4 regions of the Arthrobacter sp. 2RAF6 genome follow, and region 1 is predicted to be linked to each of the others. Evidence: riboswitches for the same ligand, from Rfam matches in the RefSeq annotation. Region 1 holds a riboswitch; each other region holds the start of a gene.
The links. A riboswitch is a leader RNA that binds a small molecule or an ion and turns the genes downstream of it on or off. The one in region 1 is predicted to bind thiamine pyrophosphate.
Positions count from the first base shown of each region.

Region 2: linked by a shared signal. The riboswitch ahead of thiC (phosphomethylpyrimidine synthase ThiC) and the one ahead of thiO (glycine oxidase ThiO) in region 1 are both predicted to bind thiamine pyrophosphate.
Region 3: linked by a shared signal. The riboswitch ahead of AB4Z38_RS14855 (bifunctional hydroxymethylpyrimidine kinase/phosphomethylpyrimidine kinase) and the one ahead of thiO (glycine oxidase ThiO) in region 1 are both predicted to bind thiamine pyrophosphate.
Region 4: linked by a shared signal. The riboswitch ahead of AB4Z38_RS13530 (ECF transporter S component) and the one ahead of thiO (glycine oxidase ThiO) in region 1 are both predicted to bind thiamine pyrophosphate.

Region 1 is NZ_JBFRGF010000001.1:184,318-188,071, forward strand. Features, by position in the region: gene AB4Z38_RS00905 (RNB domain-containing ribonuclease) at 1-877, opposite strand, end outside; gene thiE (thiamine phosphate synthase) at 915-1,604, opposite strand; TPP riboswitch at 1,631-1,750, shown strand; gene thiO (glycine oxidase ThiO) at 1,742-3,064, shown strand; gene thiS (sulfur carrier protein ThiS) at 3,061-3,297, shown strand; gene AB4Z38_RS00925 (thiazole synthase) at 3,301-3,754, shown strand, end outside.
Region 2 is NZ_JBFRGF010000002.1:17,799-21,552, reverse strand. Features, by position in the region: gene AB4Z38_RS01585 (alpha/beta hydrolase) at 1-80, shown strand, start outside; gene thiC (phosphomethylpyrimidine synthase ThiC) at 81-1,910, opposite strand; TPP riboswitch at 1,906-2,013, opposite strand; gene AB4Z38_RS01575 (amidohydrolase family protein) at 2,123-3,217, shown strand; gene AB4Z38_RS01570 (VOC family protein) at 3,296-3,754, shown strand, end outside.
Region 3 is NZ_JBFRGF010000020.1:14,927-18,680, forward strand. Features, by position in the region: gene rplU (50S ribosomal protein L21) at 1-33, opposite strand, end outside; gene AB4Z38_RS14855 (bifunctional hydroxymethylpyrimidine kinase/phosphomethylpyrimidine kinase) at 454-1,974, opposite strand; TPP riboswitch at 1,966-2,062, opposite strand; gene AB4Z38_RS14860 (Rne/Rng family ribonuclease) at 2,211-3,754, opposite strand, start outside.
Region 4 is NZ_JBFRGF010000017.1:28,445-32,198, reverse strand. Features, by position in the region: partial or broken gene mnhG (monovalent cation/H(+) antiporter subunit G) at 1-107, shown strand, start outside; gene AB4Z38_RS13540 (DUF4235 domain-containing protein) at 248-508, opposite strand; gene AB4Z38_RS13535 (NUDIX hydrolase) at 560-1,321, opposite strand; TPP riboswitch at 1,470-1,606, shown strand; gene AB4Z38_RS13530 (ECF transporter S component) at 1,683-2,312, shown strand; gene AB4Z38_RS13525 (ABC transporter ATP-binding protein) at 2,312-3,754, shown strand, end outside.

The DNA of each region.
Region 1 (3,754 bases):
CGGTCCAGGGCTTGCCGAGTGCCCCCGTTTGCCGCTTGAAATGGAGCAGTGAGCGCTCGTCGGGGGCGGGCATGGTGCGCAGGATCCCCACTTTGCCATCGAGCATCAACTGGGCGGCGGCCATCCCGGTCATGAGCGAAATCTGGGCGTTCCAATCCTCCACCGGCAGCGAGGGAGCTGCGACGATCCTGTACCCCCCGCCGTCGGGCAGTTGGACGATTTCCTGCTCAGGCATGTTCAGGCTAGCCCCGCCGCGGCGGCGTTCGAGTTCCACCCGCTTGAGCCCGACTTCCTTGAGCAGCTGCAGGACGGGATCAGCCGTTCCGGAATCGATCTCCGACTGGACGCCCCTGTAGTTGAGCTTGGCGCGGCTCCGTACGCTTGCCCGACGCACGGAGACGGTGCGGAACTCCGCCTCGGCATCGAGTTCGAAGTCCCACACGAACGCGCCGCACGTCTGGCCGGCCAGCAAGCTCCCGGCATGCTCGCTGATGATCTCGGGGTGCAGCGGGATGCGGCCGTCCGGGGCATAGTACGTTTGCCCGCGGTGGCGGGTCTCGGCGTCGAGCGCGCCTCCCGGCGGCACAAAGGAGGGCACATCGGAGATGGCGTAGAGAACCCTGTAACCATCGCCGGACCGGTCAATGAAGAGGGCCTGGTCGAGATCCGTGGAAGAGGCCGGGTCGATCGTGATGAAAGGAACGTCCGTGAGATCCTGCGCCGGCAGGGTGTGTCCGGAAACCGCGGCTTCAGCGTCGCGCAGCGCTTCAGCGGGATAACCTGCGGGCAGCTCGAGTTCGGTCCGAAGCGCCGCCAGCGCTTCCGCGAGCTGGTTCGACGTTTCACTGACATTCGGGGCTAACCGCTGATGTGACACGAAAGTCAGGGTAACTCCAAAATCTTCCGGCGTCTCGCTAGGCCGCCGCTGCGTCCAAGGCGGCCAGGAGTGCCCGGGCTGCCGCCGTCGGGTCCTCCGCCTCAGTGATGGCGCGGACCACCACGATGCGGCTGGCGCCGGCCTGCACTACCGCTTCCACGTTGCTGAGATCGATGCCGCCGATCGCAAACCAGGGGAGCACAACCCCGCCGACGGTCTCTTCGTCTGCCTGCTTCACCGCGTTGGCGGCGTACTTCACCAGATCGAGCCCGACGGCGGAACGTCCCGGCTTGGTGGGCGTAGCCCACACGGGCCCGACGCAGAAGTAGTCCAGGCCGCTGCGGCCAGGCGACGCGGCGATGGCTGCGTCAACCTGATCCGGCGTGTGCGTGGAGAGGCCGATGATGGTGCGGTCGTGGAGCAGCTTCCGGGCCGAGCGCAGCGGAATGTCCTTTTGGCCGATATGGAACACCGGTGCGCTGGAGAGGGACGCCACGTCCGCGCGGTCGTTGACTGCCCAGAGACGGCCATGACGGTGCGCCACGGATTGCAGGACCTCCAGGAGTTCCAGTTCCTCGGCGGCTTCAATCGTCTTGTCGCGCAGCTGGATGATGTCCACGCCGCCCTCGAATGCGGCATCGACAAACTGCTCAAAATCACCGTGTTGCTTCCGGGCGTCGGTGCAGAGGTACAGGCGGGCGGTGGTGTGGACATCGTGCGGGGTCATGGAAACAGAGTAGTTCCTCTAAACTGGGCTGGTACCGCGGGAGCCGCGGCGGCAGTCACAATCGCCGCGCGGCTGAGAGGGCTTCAGCGCCGACCGCTTGACCTGATCCGGCTAGTACCGGCGTAGGGAAGGACTCCATGGACGAAGCAAACACCCAGCCCGGACCCCTGAACGCAGATGTGGCGGTGATCGGAGGCGGTGTCATTGGCCTCGGCATCGCGTGGGAAGCCCGCAGGTCCGGCCGCTCGGTTGCCCTGATCGATCCCGCACCGGCCAGCGGCGCCACCTTCGCGGCGGCGGGCATGCTGGCGCCCGTCAGTGAACTGCATTACCAGGAAGAGGACCTCCTGGAGCTCATGCTCGAATCGTCGGCATTGTGGCCGGACTTCGAACGCAATGTGACCGGCTCAAGCACCGGACGCAGCACGGGTTACCGCACGACGCCGACCCTCGCCGTCGGCGCGGACGCTGCGGACCGCCGGGCGCTCGCCGACCTCCGGGATGTCCAGCTGGCCAACGGCCTGGTGGTGGAATCCGTGCCTTTGCGCGAGGCCCGGGAGCGTGAGCCGCTGTTGAGCCCGCAGATTTCCTGTGCCTTCGACATCCCGGGCGACCACCAAGTGGATCCGCGCCGGCTTTCGGCTGCGATTCTAGGCGCGCTTGCAGACCACCAGCCCGGCGATTCCAGCTGGATTGCGGGGGCCGGGGGCGGTTTTGCGGTCCAGGATACCGCGGCAGGCCTCCTGTGGGAGGACGGGCGCGTCGTCGGGGTTCTGCTGGACTCAGGCATCGAAGTGTTCGCCACCGAAACAGTGGTTGCCAACGGACTGGATGCCCCCCGCTTGAAGGGCCTGCCGGATGGATTATCGCTCCCGTTGCGTCCGGTGTACGGCGACATACTGCGGCTGCGCGTCCCGGAGCACCTGCAACCCCTGGTCACGGCCACGGTCCGTGGAATGGTGCGCGGAGTGCCCGTCTACATCGTCCCCCGCGACGACGGGACCGTGGTGATCGGCGCGACGCAACGTGAAGACGGCTTGTCGGCGTCCGGGGGAGCGGCCAACCCGGTGTCAGCGGGCGGGGTGTACCAGTTGCTCCGCGACGCCCAGGTACTGGTTCCGGCTGTGGCCGAACTGGAACTCTTGGAAGCGACTGCGCGCGCGCGTCCAGGCACTCCGGACAATGCACCGCTGTTGGGCCGTGTGAAAGGTGACGAAAACGTACAAGGTTCCGAAGGAACCGTGCGGGGCCTCGTCGTGGCCAGCGGCTTCTTCCGCCACGGCGTGCTCCTCACCCCGGCAGCGGCGAAAATCTGCGTCGGACTCATGGATGGCACCGTCGATCCCCGGTGGAACAGATTCCGCCCGGACCGCTTCTCCCGCCCGCTTTCAGCAGCGAAGGCCTCAACAGGCGGCCCATCTGCCGATACCTCAAATCCCCTTCCGAAGGACCACGCATGAACATCAAATTGAACGGCGCAGACCACACGCTAGGCGACGACGCGTCGGTCACCACCCTCGTCAGCCACATCACCGGACGGGTGGTGGACTCCAGCGGCCAGGCGGCCGACGGACGTAAGATCGGCGTCGCCGTCGCACGCAATTCCGAAGTAGTGCCGCGCAGCCAGTGGGCTGCCACCGCGCTCGCAGAGGGCGACGAACTCGAAATCGTGACCGCAGTACAGGGAGGCTGAACCATGACCACGGCAAGCACTCAAGCAGCAAGCACCCGAACCGACGCGCTGGTGATCGACGGTGTCGAGTTCGGCTCGCGCCTCATCATGGGGACCGGCGGAGCCCCGAGCCTGGACGGCCTGGGGGCAGCGCTTCTGGCTTCCGGCACCGAACTCACCACTGTTGCGATGCGGAGGTACTCGCCGACGGAAACAGGTTCGCTGTTCCAGTTGCTCGTGGACCATGGCATCCGTGTCCTGCCCAACACCGCCGGCTGTTTCACTGCCAAGGACGCTGTCATGACAGCCGAGCTTGCCCGGGAGGCCTTGGAAACGGATTGGGTGAAGCTCGAGGTCATCGCCGACGAACAGACGCTGCTGCCTGACGCCGTGGAGTTGGTGGACGCAACGGAGAAACTCGTCGACCGCGGCTTCAAGGTTTTCGCCTACACCAACGACGACCCCGTGCTGGCGCTTC
Region 2 (3,754 bases), on a different contig from region 1:
ATGACTCAGTTGAAGGGGACCGGATGATCCGGTCCTTCATTGCGGATGTCAGCCGCGCCGGATCAGTCCAGGCTTCCTGATCAGTTCAGGCTTCCTGACTTCGTTCCGGGCTTTCCTGCGGGAACCTCGAGCTCCGGCAAGTAGACCTTGCCGCCCGATGCCAGGAACTCCTCGCTCTTTTCGCGCATCCCGCTGTACATTTCCGCGATGGCCGCTTGGGAATCCGCGGAGCCGTATTCGTCGCGGATGTCCTGGCTGATGCGCATGGAGCAGAATTTCGGTCCGCACATGGAACAGAAATGCGCGGTCTTGGCCGGTTCGGCCGGGAGCGTCTCATCGTGGAACGCTTCCGCGGTGACCGGATCCAATGACAGAGCGAACTGGTCACGCCAGCGGAACTCGAAGCGGGCCTTGGACAGGGCATCGTCGCGTTCGTGGGCACCGGGGTGTCCCTTGGCAAGGTCAGCGGCGTGGGCAGCGATTTTGTACGTGATTACCCCGGTCTTGACGTCGTCCTTGTTTGGCAGGCCAAGGTGTTCCTTTGGAGTGACGTAGCAGAGCATCGCGGTTCCGTAGCGTGCGATCTCCGTGGCGCCGATGGCAGAGGTGATGTGGTCGTAGCCCGGGGCAACGTCGGTGACGAGGGGGCCCAAGGTGTAGAACGGGGCGCCCTTGCAGAGCTCTTGCTGGCGCTCCACGTTCTCCCGCACCAAGTGGAAGGGAACGTGGCCGGGCCCTTCCACCATGACCTGGACGTCGAATTCCCATGCCCGCTGCGTCAACTCGGCCAAGGTGTCGAGTTCGGCGAACTGCGCGGCGTCGTTGGCGTCCGCCGTCGCTCCCGGGCGCAAGCCGTCGCCGAGCGAGAACGCGACGTCGTACTTGGCGAAGATTTCGCAGAGTTCGTCGAAATGGGTGTACAGGAAGTTTTCCTCGTGGTGCGCCAGGCACCAGCCGGCCATGATTGAGCCGCCGCGGGAAACGATGCCCGTGACGCGGTTCGCGGTGAGCGGCACGTAGCGCAGCAACACGCCGGCATGGATGGTCATGTAGTCCACGCCCTGCTCGCATTGTTCAATGACGGTGTCGCGGAAGATCTCCCATGTGAGTTTGTTGGCTTCGCCGTTGACCTTCTCGAGGGCCTGGTAAATGGGCACGGTGCCGATCGGCACGGGGGAGTTGCGGATGATCCATTCGCGGGTGGTGTGGATGTCGTCACCCGTGGACAGGTCCATGACGGTGTCCGCGCCCCATTGCGTGGCCCACTGCAGCTTGTCCACTTCTTCGGCGATGGAACTGGTGACGGCCGAGTTGCCGATATTGGCGTTGATCTTCACGAGGAACGCCTTGCCGATGATCATCGGTTCGGATTCGGGGTGGTTAATGTTGTTGGGAATGATGGCCCGGCCGGCGGCGACTTCGCTGCGGACCAGTTCAACATCGCAGTTCTCGCGAAGTGCCACGAACTGCATTTCGGGCGTCACGATCCCCTGCTTGGCATAGTGCATCTGTGTCACGGTCTTGCCGTCGACGGCGCGGCGGGGCACCGGCTGTGCGCCCTTCCACTCAGCGGAGGCGGCGCCGCGGCGCACGGCCGACTTGCCGTCGTCGAGCAGGTTCCGTTCGCGGCCGCTGTATGCCTCGGTGTCGCCGCGGGCGTCGATCCACTCGCTGCGGAACGGCTCGAGGCCAACCACGGGATCACTTCCTGGCCCTGCAGTGCGGTACACCTGGAAAGGCGCGTTGGCCTCGCCGTTGGGGGATGGTTCCAGGGCGATTTCCGTGACCGGAACCCGGATTCCCGTCTCCGTGTCTTCCAGGAACGCGAGGGAATGCGACTTCAGGGACTGGGTCACCTCTTGCGCCGATCCGTTTTTGGTAGGGCTCAGCTGTGTTTCTTTGGTGCTCAAAGGATTACTCACTTCCTTCGCCGGCATTACCCGGACAGGTTCAACGGTCGCAGGCTGCGTCAGCCCGATCTCAGCCCTTGCAAGGGCCCCCGTGTGGTCGTAGACGAAGCTACCACAGCTGTTGGTGCCCAGGACAGATGTGACGGAGGAGAGATGTGGCCGAGGACAGATGTGACCGGGCCGGGAACGGCGCAGGAGTTTAAGGTGGAATCATGGCGGAAATCATCGAGTTCAGCGGCGCCGTCCTCACGGGACCGAAAGAAGAACGGCGTGGCCTCTGGTCGGTCGACGGAAGGCTGACCTTTCTGCCGCCCGCTGCCGCGCCCGACGTCATCCTGGACGGATGGGTGTTGCCCGGTCTGGTGGATGCGCATTGCCATGTTGGATTAGGCAAGGGCGGAGCGGTGGACGATCAGACTGCCCGACTGCAGGCGACGGCGGACCGGAACGCCGGGACGCTCTTGATCCGCGACGCCGGATCCGCAAGCGACACGCGCTGGCTGCAGCGCCGGACGGACATGCCCAGGATCATCCGCGCAGGCAGGCACATCGCCAGGCAACGCCGGTACATTCCCGGACTGGCCGAAGAAGTCGAACCGGAGGATCTGGTGGAGGCGGTGCGCAAGCAGGCACGGTCCGGAGACGGCTGGGTCAAGATCGTCGGGGACTGGATCGACCGCTCGGCAGGGGATCTTGGCCCGTCCTTTCCCGCCGCCATCGTCAAGGACGCCGTCGCCGCGGCACACGGCGAGGGAGCCCGGGTGACTGCCCATTGCTTCGCCGAAGGGACTATCGACGACATGCTCGACGCCGGCATCGACTGCATCGAGCACGCCACCGGCCTACTTCCGCACCACATTCCCAGGCTCCTGGACCAGGGTGTGCCGATCGTTCCCACCCTGATCAACATTGCTACTTTTCCGGACATCGCGAAGCAGGCGGAAGCGAAGTTCCCGCGTTACGCCGCCCACATGACCAGGCTGTGGGAGCTCAGGCATGAACGCGTCGCCGAGGCATTCGACGCCGGAGTGCGGGTGTATGCCGGGACCGACGCCGGCAGCGTCATCAAGCACGGCCGGATCGGCGAGGAAATCCTGGAACTGCACCGCGCCGGCCTTTCGGCTGCCGCGGCCCTCGATGCCGCCTGCTGGTCCGCCCGTGAGTGGCTGGGTGCCGACGGCATCAGCGAAGGTGCCAGTGCCGACGTCGTGCTCTACGCAAAGGATCCCCGGGCGAGCCTTGAGGTGGTGCTGAATCCGCAATGCACCGTGCTGAGGGGGCATATTTCAGGAAGTGCCGGGCATTAGGAATAAATTGAAGCTTCAAGTAATTTGGATGTATAGAGGTTGCCGAAAGGCGGCGCCACAAAATACCGGGAGTTTCACATGACCATCACATCCAGCCAGGATCTCCTTCCTGCCGAACTCACCATGGGTACCGTCATGCTCAAAGTGGGGGACATGAAGCTCATGGGCGACTACTACCAGCGGGCGCTGGGGCTGGACGTCGTCGCCGAACAGGATGGCGGACTCTACTTCGGCAGGCTCGGCAAGCCGTTGGTGCACCTCGCGCCGGCCTCCGGGCTCCAGATCCCGGGTCGTGGAGAGGCTGGACTCTTCCATACAGCCTTGCTCTTCGAAGACCAGTCCTCGCTCGCCGCAACCGTTGCCTCCGCCGCGCAGTACGAACCCCACGCCTTCGTCGGCAGCGCGGACCACCTCGTCAGCGAGGCGTTCTACTTCACGGATCCTGAGGGCAACGGCATCGAGCTCTATTACGACAAGCCCCGCGAAGGCTGGGAGTGGAACGGCAGTTCCGTCGTCATGGACAGCCTGCCGCTCCCG
Region 3 (3,754 bases), on a different contig from region 1:
GCGGCCGCCTGCGCGGACAATCGCGTACACCACTTGGGCACTCACTTCTCTCGACGTTTATTACTAAATTTGCGTGCGGAACCCCGATCCGAAAACGGGCCTGGTTCACGCTGTGCCTCAACGCCGTGGACTCCGGTACGGAATCCATGAGTCATCCCTCGAATAGTTCCAAATGAAAGGTCAGTTCCAAATGAACGGTTTCTGGGGGCATAACCCAAGTGTTGGCGTAAGCACCGAAGATCTAGATTACGCTAGTTTCGCCTTCGGCTGCAAATGAGGCCAGGTCCGGGGGCCGCCACGTGATGGCTGCCACAGACTGGCTATGCGCCACCCGGTACCGTGCCCGTCCACCTTACCCTGCCGGCCGGGAAAACCTCGGATCCTCAGTCCGACACGCTGCAGCGCCCGCAGGAACAGGCCCTTCACCCCGTCTTTCCCCGACATGAACCGGGTTCAGCCGTGCAACCTTGGAGCATCGAAGAACGCTGTTTCGTAACGGCAGGATTGGGCAAACGCCTCCATCATGGCGGCACGCTCCGTGGGTGTTGCGGCCTGCGCGGCGGCGTCCGTGATGTCGATCGCCTTGCGGGTGGCCTCGGCGAACGCCTCGTCCGCGTAGGTGCGCAGCCAGTCCGCATAAGGGTGCTCGTCCGACGCTCCCGCCTGTATATAGCCATGGTGTAGCTGCTGTCCCACCTCGGCGTACAACCAGTAGCAGGGCAGCACGGCAGCCAGCAGGACGGCATAACTGCCCGACGCCGACGCCGCCAGCAAATGGTCCACATAGGCCTTCGTGACCGGGCCCAGCTCTCCGCTTACCTGGCGTCCGCTGAGCCAATTCCGATGCAGCTCGGACTCGACTTCAAGGCACATCTGCGAGCCGCGGGCCCAGAACAGCTGTTCGGTTTCGCTCGGGGCGAGGGCGCTTGCCCGCGCCAGGACCCGGGAATAGCCGTTGAGATAGATGGCATCCTGCGACAGGTAATAGCTGAACTGCGCTTCGCTGAGCCCACCGGATTGCAGGTGCTGGATAAAGTCCAAGCCATAAATGGCCGCAAGTTCAGTCTGGGCGGCTTCCCACATGCGGATGGCAAAATCGCCTGGTTGAATGGCGTGCTGGAGCGCGTGGAAATGATTGATCGGCCCGTTGCCTTTCCCGACTTCCAGTACCTCGGACTGGGTCAGCGCCTCTTGAAGCCAAGGCTTGACCACACGCAAGGCGGACTCCCAATCGCCGAGCCGCGCCTTGGCCGTCGCCATCGCCGACGACAGGGAACACCCCGTGCCATGGCTATTGCGGGTTTCCACCCGTTGGCCGGCGAATTCCACCACGTCCTGGCTCAGGACTCCCCCGGTGTTGACCAGGGCATCGGGGCAGCCGGTTCCCTGAAGATGGCCGCCCTTCACCAGGACGGTGTTTCCACAGGCGGCAGCCAGGCGTTTGCCTTGCTCCAAGGCCGATGGCCAGTCAGTGGCTTCAGGTTCGCCAAGCAGCATGGCCAATTCAGGAAGGTTGGGCGTCACCAGGTCGGCGAGGGGCAGAAGTTCCCGCAGTGCGGTTTCGGCGGACTCCGCAAGGAGCCGGTCGCCACTGGTGGCGATCATCACTGGATCCAGCACGACGACGGCGGGGCGCGCCTCGCCGAGCCAGCGGCGGACTTCGTGGATGACCGCCGCATCCCCGAGCATGCCGATCTTGACGGCATCAACCGTGATGTCGTCGCTAATGGCATCCAATTGCTGGCGCAGGAACTCCACGGGAGGCACGTGGACGGCAGTGACTCCCTGCGTGTTTTGTACGGTGAGCGCCGTGATGACGGCCATGCCGTAGCCCCCGTTTGCCGCGATGCTCTTGAGGTCTGCCTGGATCCCGGCACCACCCGAAGGATCCGAGCCGGCAATGCTGAGAACCCTGGGGATTGGGCGCTGGACGGCCTTGAGCGGGTAGACGGCTGATTGCACCGAAACAGTCATGCGAGACATCCCTTCGCCGGTGCTAACCGGACAGGTTCAACGGGTCTGGTCTCAGCCGGCTTGGTGCGCGGCACCCCGTGTCAGTCCCCTAGCTTAACCCGGATCACACCTCGCCTGCTGAAATCGCCCCATGCAACCGCATTGAGCGAAGGTCCGGCGAATTGGCCGGGAACGCCGAAGCCCCGGCGGTTTCCACAAGAGCGGGAACGGCCGGGGCTTCGAACAGGGTACTGCGCTTAGAGTTCGGACTTGGGCACGCCGACCCCGAGGATGATCGGTTCCGCTGCCGCCGTCGGCTTGGCCGGAGCAGCCTCCGGCGCCTTGGCCTCGTGTGCGGCCCCACCGGAAGCAGGCGCGGCAACCTCGTGGTGCTCCACGTTGGTGGCGTTGGCGGCACCCTGGGCCCGGCTGGCGCTACGGTTGCGGCGGCCTCGGCGTCCACGCGAACCGGGCTCGGGGGATTCTCCGCTTGCAACGGCCGCGGAGGCCCCTGCGGGCGCTTCCTTGGCTTCTGCCGCCGTCGTCGCGGCGCCCGGAGCTTCTCCGAGGCCTGCGAATGCCTGTGCCAACAGATCCAGGCTCATGGCAGGCGCGCCACTCGCTGGCTCTTCTTCGTGGTGGACGAAGGGCAACGCAACTTCCTCGCCGCCGAATCGCAGCACAGGCTTCGAACGTTCCTCGCCCCTCGATGCAGCGGCAGGAGCCTGGACCGGGGCTGCAGGAGCCTGGACCGGGGCCGCTGGGGCCTGGAGCGGCGCTGCTTCTGCTACGTGCCGATCGGCGAGCAATTCCGCCGCGTGGTGGAGCTCGTCGTCGTGCAGGTGGGCAGCGTGGGCTGCTGCCGCGATGGTGGCAAGGGCGGCGCGGGTGGCTGCCTGGCGATTCGGATCAGTGGATTCCACGGTGTGGACCGGTACGGGCGGGGTGATCGGGAGCTCGGCAGTGCCCTGCCCCGTGCCCCTGCCGCGGCGGCGCTTGCGCTGCTCCGGGCGGACGGTCGGCTGTGATTCCGTGCGCGGGTGGTGGTGTTCGGCGGCCACCACGTTGGCCCGACGGTGCTCCACCGGCTCGTCGTGCGTGACGATTCCGCGCCCTGCGCACGTTTCGCACTGCTCGCCGAAGACCTCAAGCAGGCCGGTGCCCATGCGCTTGCGGGTCATCTGGACCAATCCGAGCGACGTCACTTCGGCGACCTGGTGCTTGGTACGGTCCCGGCCGAGGCACTCGACCAAGCGGCGCAATACGAGATCGCGGTTGGATTCCAGGACCATGTCGATGAAGTCGATGACGATGATTCCGCCGATGTCGCGCAAGCGCAGCTGGCGGACCACTTCCTCGGCAGCCTCAAGGTTGTTCTTGGTGACGGTTTCCTCGAGGTTGCCACCGCTGCCGGTGAACTTCCCGGTGTTGACGTCAACAACCGTCATGGCCTCGGTACGGTCGATCACGAGCGAACCGCCGGAGGGCAGGAAGACCTTGCGCTCCAATGCCTTGTGGATCTGTTCGTCCACGCGCCATGCGGAGAAGATGTCCTGATCCGAGGTCCACTTTTCGAGGCGCCCCACCAGATCCGGCGCCACGTAGGTGACGTAGGCCTCGATGGTGTCCCAGGCTTCGTCGCCGGAGACGATGAGCTTGGAGAAGTCCTCGTTGAAGACGTCGCGGACAACCTTGATGGTGAGGTCCGGTTCGCCGTACAGCACTTCCGGGGCGAGGATCTTGGTGGAGGTGGACTGGCTTTCGATGCCTTCCCACTGGGCCCGCAGGCGGTTGATATCGT
Region 4 (3,754 bases), on a different contig from region 1:
TGGTGGGCCGCGCAGGCTACCGGACCAAGCACCTCCACCGCGAGTTGCTCAGCACCGACGAACTCGAGGCCGTGGTGCTGCGGGCTGCCGGTCAACAGGCGGCGGAGAAGGCTCAGGAAGCGGACTCGGCAATGCCCCACACCGGGAACGGCCGGAACGCCCGGAACGGCGGAGGGAACGGCCGGGGCGCCCGGGACCTCCGTAACGGCGGGGGCGCGGGCGGCTCCGCCGCTAACGGCCCGTCTGCCTAGACGATGTCCTGCGTCTTCGAGAAGCGCGAGATGGCGCGCTGGGTACTGCGGCTTGCAAATACCTGGATGACGGCGCTGACGGTCGCCGAAATCAGGGCGAAGGTCAGTGCCGAGCGAAGGCTTGCCTCCATGTCATCGTGCCCCTTGGGAGGCTTCTTGCCGGTGGACTTTTCCCACAACGCATTGACGAGCTTGGTGCCGACAAAGCCTGCACCGATGCTCACGCCAGTGCCGAGCAGTTTGATGAGGAGGTTCATTCCGGGACTCCTTGCGGGAGGAAACAGGACCGTCCCCAGCCTAACCCCACTTCAGGGCAGTTCCGGAGCAACGGATGGCGGTCGGCGCCTCAGCCGGAAGAACTCCTCCAAGGCTCCAGGCTTTGGACGGACGGGCACGATGTCACGGTCGTCGGCGAGTATCGCTTCCACCGTGCCGAGGGCGAGGAGCTCATCCAGCAGCGCCAGCGTGGGCGGCATGAGCTTGAGGGTTCCGGCGGCTTCGGCATCGAGGATTCCGCGGACCGGCATCCACAAAGACGATGAGGCTTCCGTGGTTTGGTGCCTGGGCTCGGCACCGGATAGCGGGCAGGCAAGGTAGAAGTATGTGTCGAAGCGCTTGGGCTGGTCTGCCGGGGTGACCCAGTTGGCCCACGGGCGGAGGGTGGCGGCGTCGAGCTTCAGCCCGGCCTCTTCGAACACCTCGCGCTGCGCGGCCGCCAGGACCCGGCCGGCGTTGAACCGGGCGGAAGAGGGCTCGACGGCGATGCTGCTCCGGTGCCATGCGGCGGCGTGCCGCTCGACGACGTCGTCCGCGAAGTCCCAGCCGGAGCTGTCCGCCTGGTCCACTCGTCCCCCGGGGAAGACGACCATGCCCGCGGCGAAATCCATCGTGGTCACGCGGTGCTGGACGAACACTTCCAGGCCGCGAAATCCATCGTGACCGGGGGCCTCGCGGACCAGGATCACGCTCGCGGCGAGCCTAGGTTCGGCCACCGTGGTGCTGTTCGCTTCGCCAATGCCTGCCAAGACCGCTCCTTTGCCCGCTTGCTGCGTCACATTCTGCTGGATCATTCTCCCAGTTTCTGCAGGCGTCCGCGCCATTCCGGGCCGGCCTGCGCTGACCCGGCGGATGATCCAGCAGAATCCGTCGCTATCCGTTCCGTCACGGTCCCCGCGACCCCTCCAAGGTGTAAACTGAACCACGCCCAAAAGGGTGGATTAATAACGACAGGGGAGCGCCGCCGTCGGGCTCGCAGCAATGCGGCACGGAGGACGGGCGCTGAGAGTGCGGACAGCCGCAGACCCTCGAACCTGATCCGGCTAGTACCGGCGCAAGGGAGTCGAGTTCTCATAGTGTCCGGAACCGGCGCGGCGGAAGCCGCTCGCAGGCAACCGGGGAACACTTTCCCCTCCTGTTCCTCAGGAGGACAAAATGACTGGTATTTCTGCAAGGCCGGGCCTCACCAAGCCTGGTTACAACTGGCGCGTCGTGGACATCGTCGTGGCGGCACTCATCTCCATCGCCGGTGGCGTGATCTTCTGGGCGTGGGACCAGATGGCTCTGGTTGCCACGCCCATGTCCGCCGGCTACCCTCCGCTGAGCGGCCTGATCGCCGGCGGTTGGATGATTCCGGCAGTGTTGGGCATGCTCATTGTCCGGAAGCCCGGTGCGGCAATTTTCTGCGAGACAGTGGCCGCCACCAGTGAGCTCATCATGGGTTCGCAGTACGGCACCACGGTCCTGATCTCGGGCCTGCTCCAGGGCCTCGGCGCGGAACTCATCTTCCTGGCCTTCATGTACAAGAAGTTCAACCTGCCGGTGTCCCTGCTGGCCGGTGCCGGTGCAGGTCTGTTCTGCGGTCTGAACGACTCCTTCCTGCCGTGGGGCTGGAACATCGCCTACGAACCGGTCGACAAGCTCGCGTACATCGTCTTCTGCACGATCTCCGGGGCCGTCATTGCCGGTGCCCTGTCCTGGATCGCTACCCGCGGCCTGGCCAAGACCGGTGTGCTGAGCGCGTTCGCGTCCCGCAAAGCCGCCTCGGAGCCCGTCTTTTCCTGATGCCCAGTCCTGATTCCGGCACCTCTGCCGTGGTGCGACCCGCCGCAATTTCCGCTCAAGGCTGGGGCTGGCGGCACGCCGGCCGCACCACGCAGGCCATCCATGCCTTGGACCTGGACATCCGTCCGGGCGAGCGTGTTCTACTGCTTGGCCCCTCGGGCGCAGGCAAGTCGACGCTCCTGCATGCCCTGGCGGGCGTGCTGGGCGAGGAAGGTGACGACGCCGACGAGACCGGCTCGTTGCTGGTGGACGGCGTTTCGCCGAAGGCCCAGCGGGGCCGTGCCGGACTCATGCAGCAAGATCCCGAAACCCAGGTGGTGCTTTCCCGGCTGGGCGACGACGTCGCGTTCGGCGCCGAGAACCTTTGCGTGCCGCGGGAAGAGATCTGGAAGCGGGTCCATGAAGCGCTCGACGACGTCGGGCTACGGAATAGTGCCAGCGGCAACTTTTCGCTCGACCACCCGACGTCGGCCCTCTCGGGCGGGCAGAAACAGCGCCTTGCGCTGGCCGGCATTCTGGCGATGCGGCCTGGCTTGATCCTCCTGGACGAGCCGACCGCCAACCTGGACCCGGCCGGCGTGCTGGAGGTCCGCGATGCCGTGGGCCGCTGCCTGCACAAGACCGGGGCCACCTTGGTGGTGGTGGAGCATCGGGTCTCCGTCTGGAAAGACCTCGTGGACCGGATCGTGGTCCTCCAGCCGGGCAGCACCTCCTCCACGGGAGGGTCGACGCCGGGCGTGCTCGTGGACGGCGATCCCGACACCGTTCTGGCGCAAGCAAGGGACATGCTCACTGCTGCAGGCGTCTGGGTGCCCGGGTACGTGCCGGCCACCCGGCCACGTTCCGGAACAGCCGCCGGCTCCGGAGCAACGGGCGGCTCCCGGGCGGGGAGCATGGGAGAGCTGTTGCTCGCCACCCAGGAGCTCGCGGTGTCCCGCGAACGGCCGCGGCGCCGGGGGTTCAAAACGATCGCGCCCCTTCCTGTGCAGGCCGGACTCGACGCCGAAGTATTCGCCGGGCAGGCGCTGACCATCACCGGCCCCAACGGCGCAGGAAAATCGACCTTCGCTTTGACCCTCGCGGGCCTATTGGCGCCGGTGTCCGGCACGGTGACTGCCGCCGCCGGGCTCAGCGACGGCGCCGGCACCGACCCGTTCACGTGGAAGGCACAGCAGCTGATCTCCCGGATCGGGACCGTGTTCCAAGAGCCCGAGCACCAGTTCGTCACGGGACGCGTGCTCGACGAGCTCATGTTCGGCCCCAAGCACCTTGGCCACGGCGAGGAGCGCGTGGACGAATTGCTGGAGCGGCTGCGCCTGGGGCATCTCGTGGACGCCAATCCGTACACGCTCTCCGGGGGCGAAAAGCGGCGGCTGTCCGTGGCCACCGTGCTCGCCGCGCACCCGCGGGTCCTGGTGTTGGACGAACCGACCTTCGGCCAG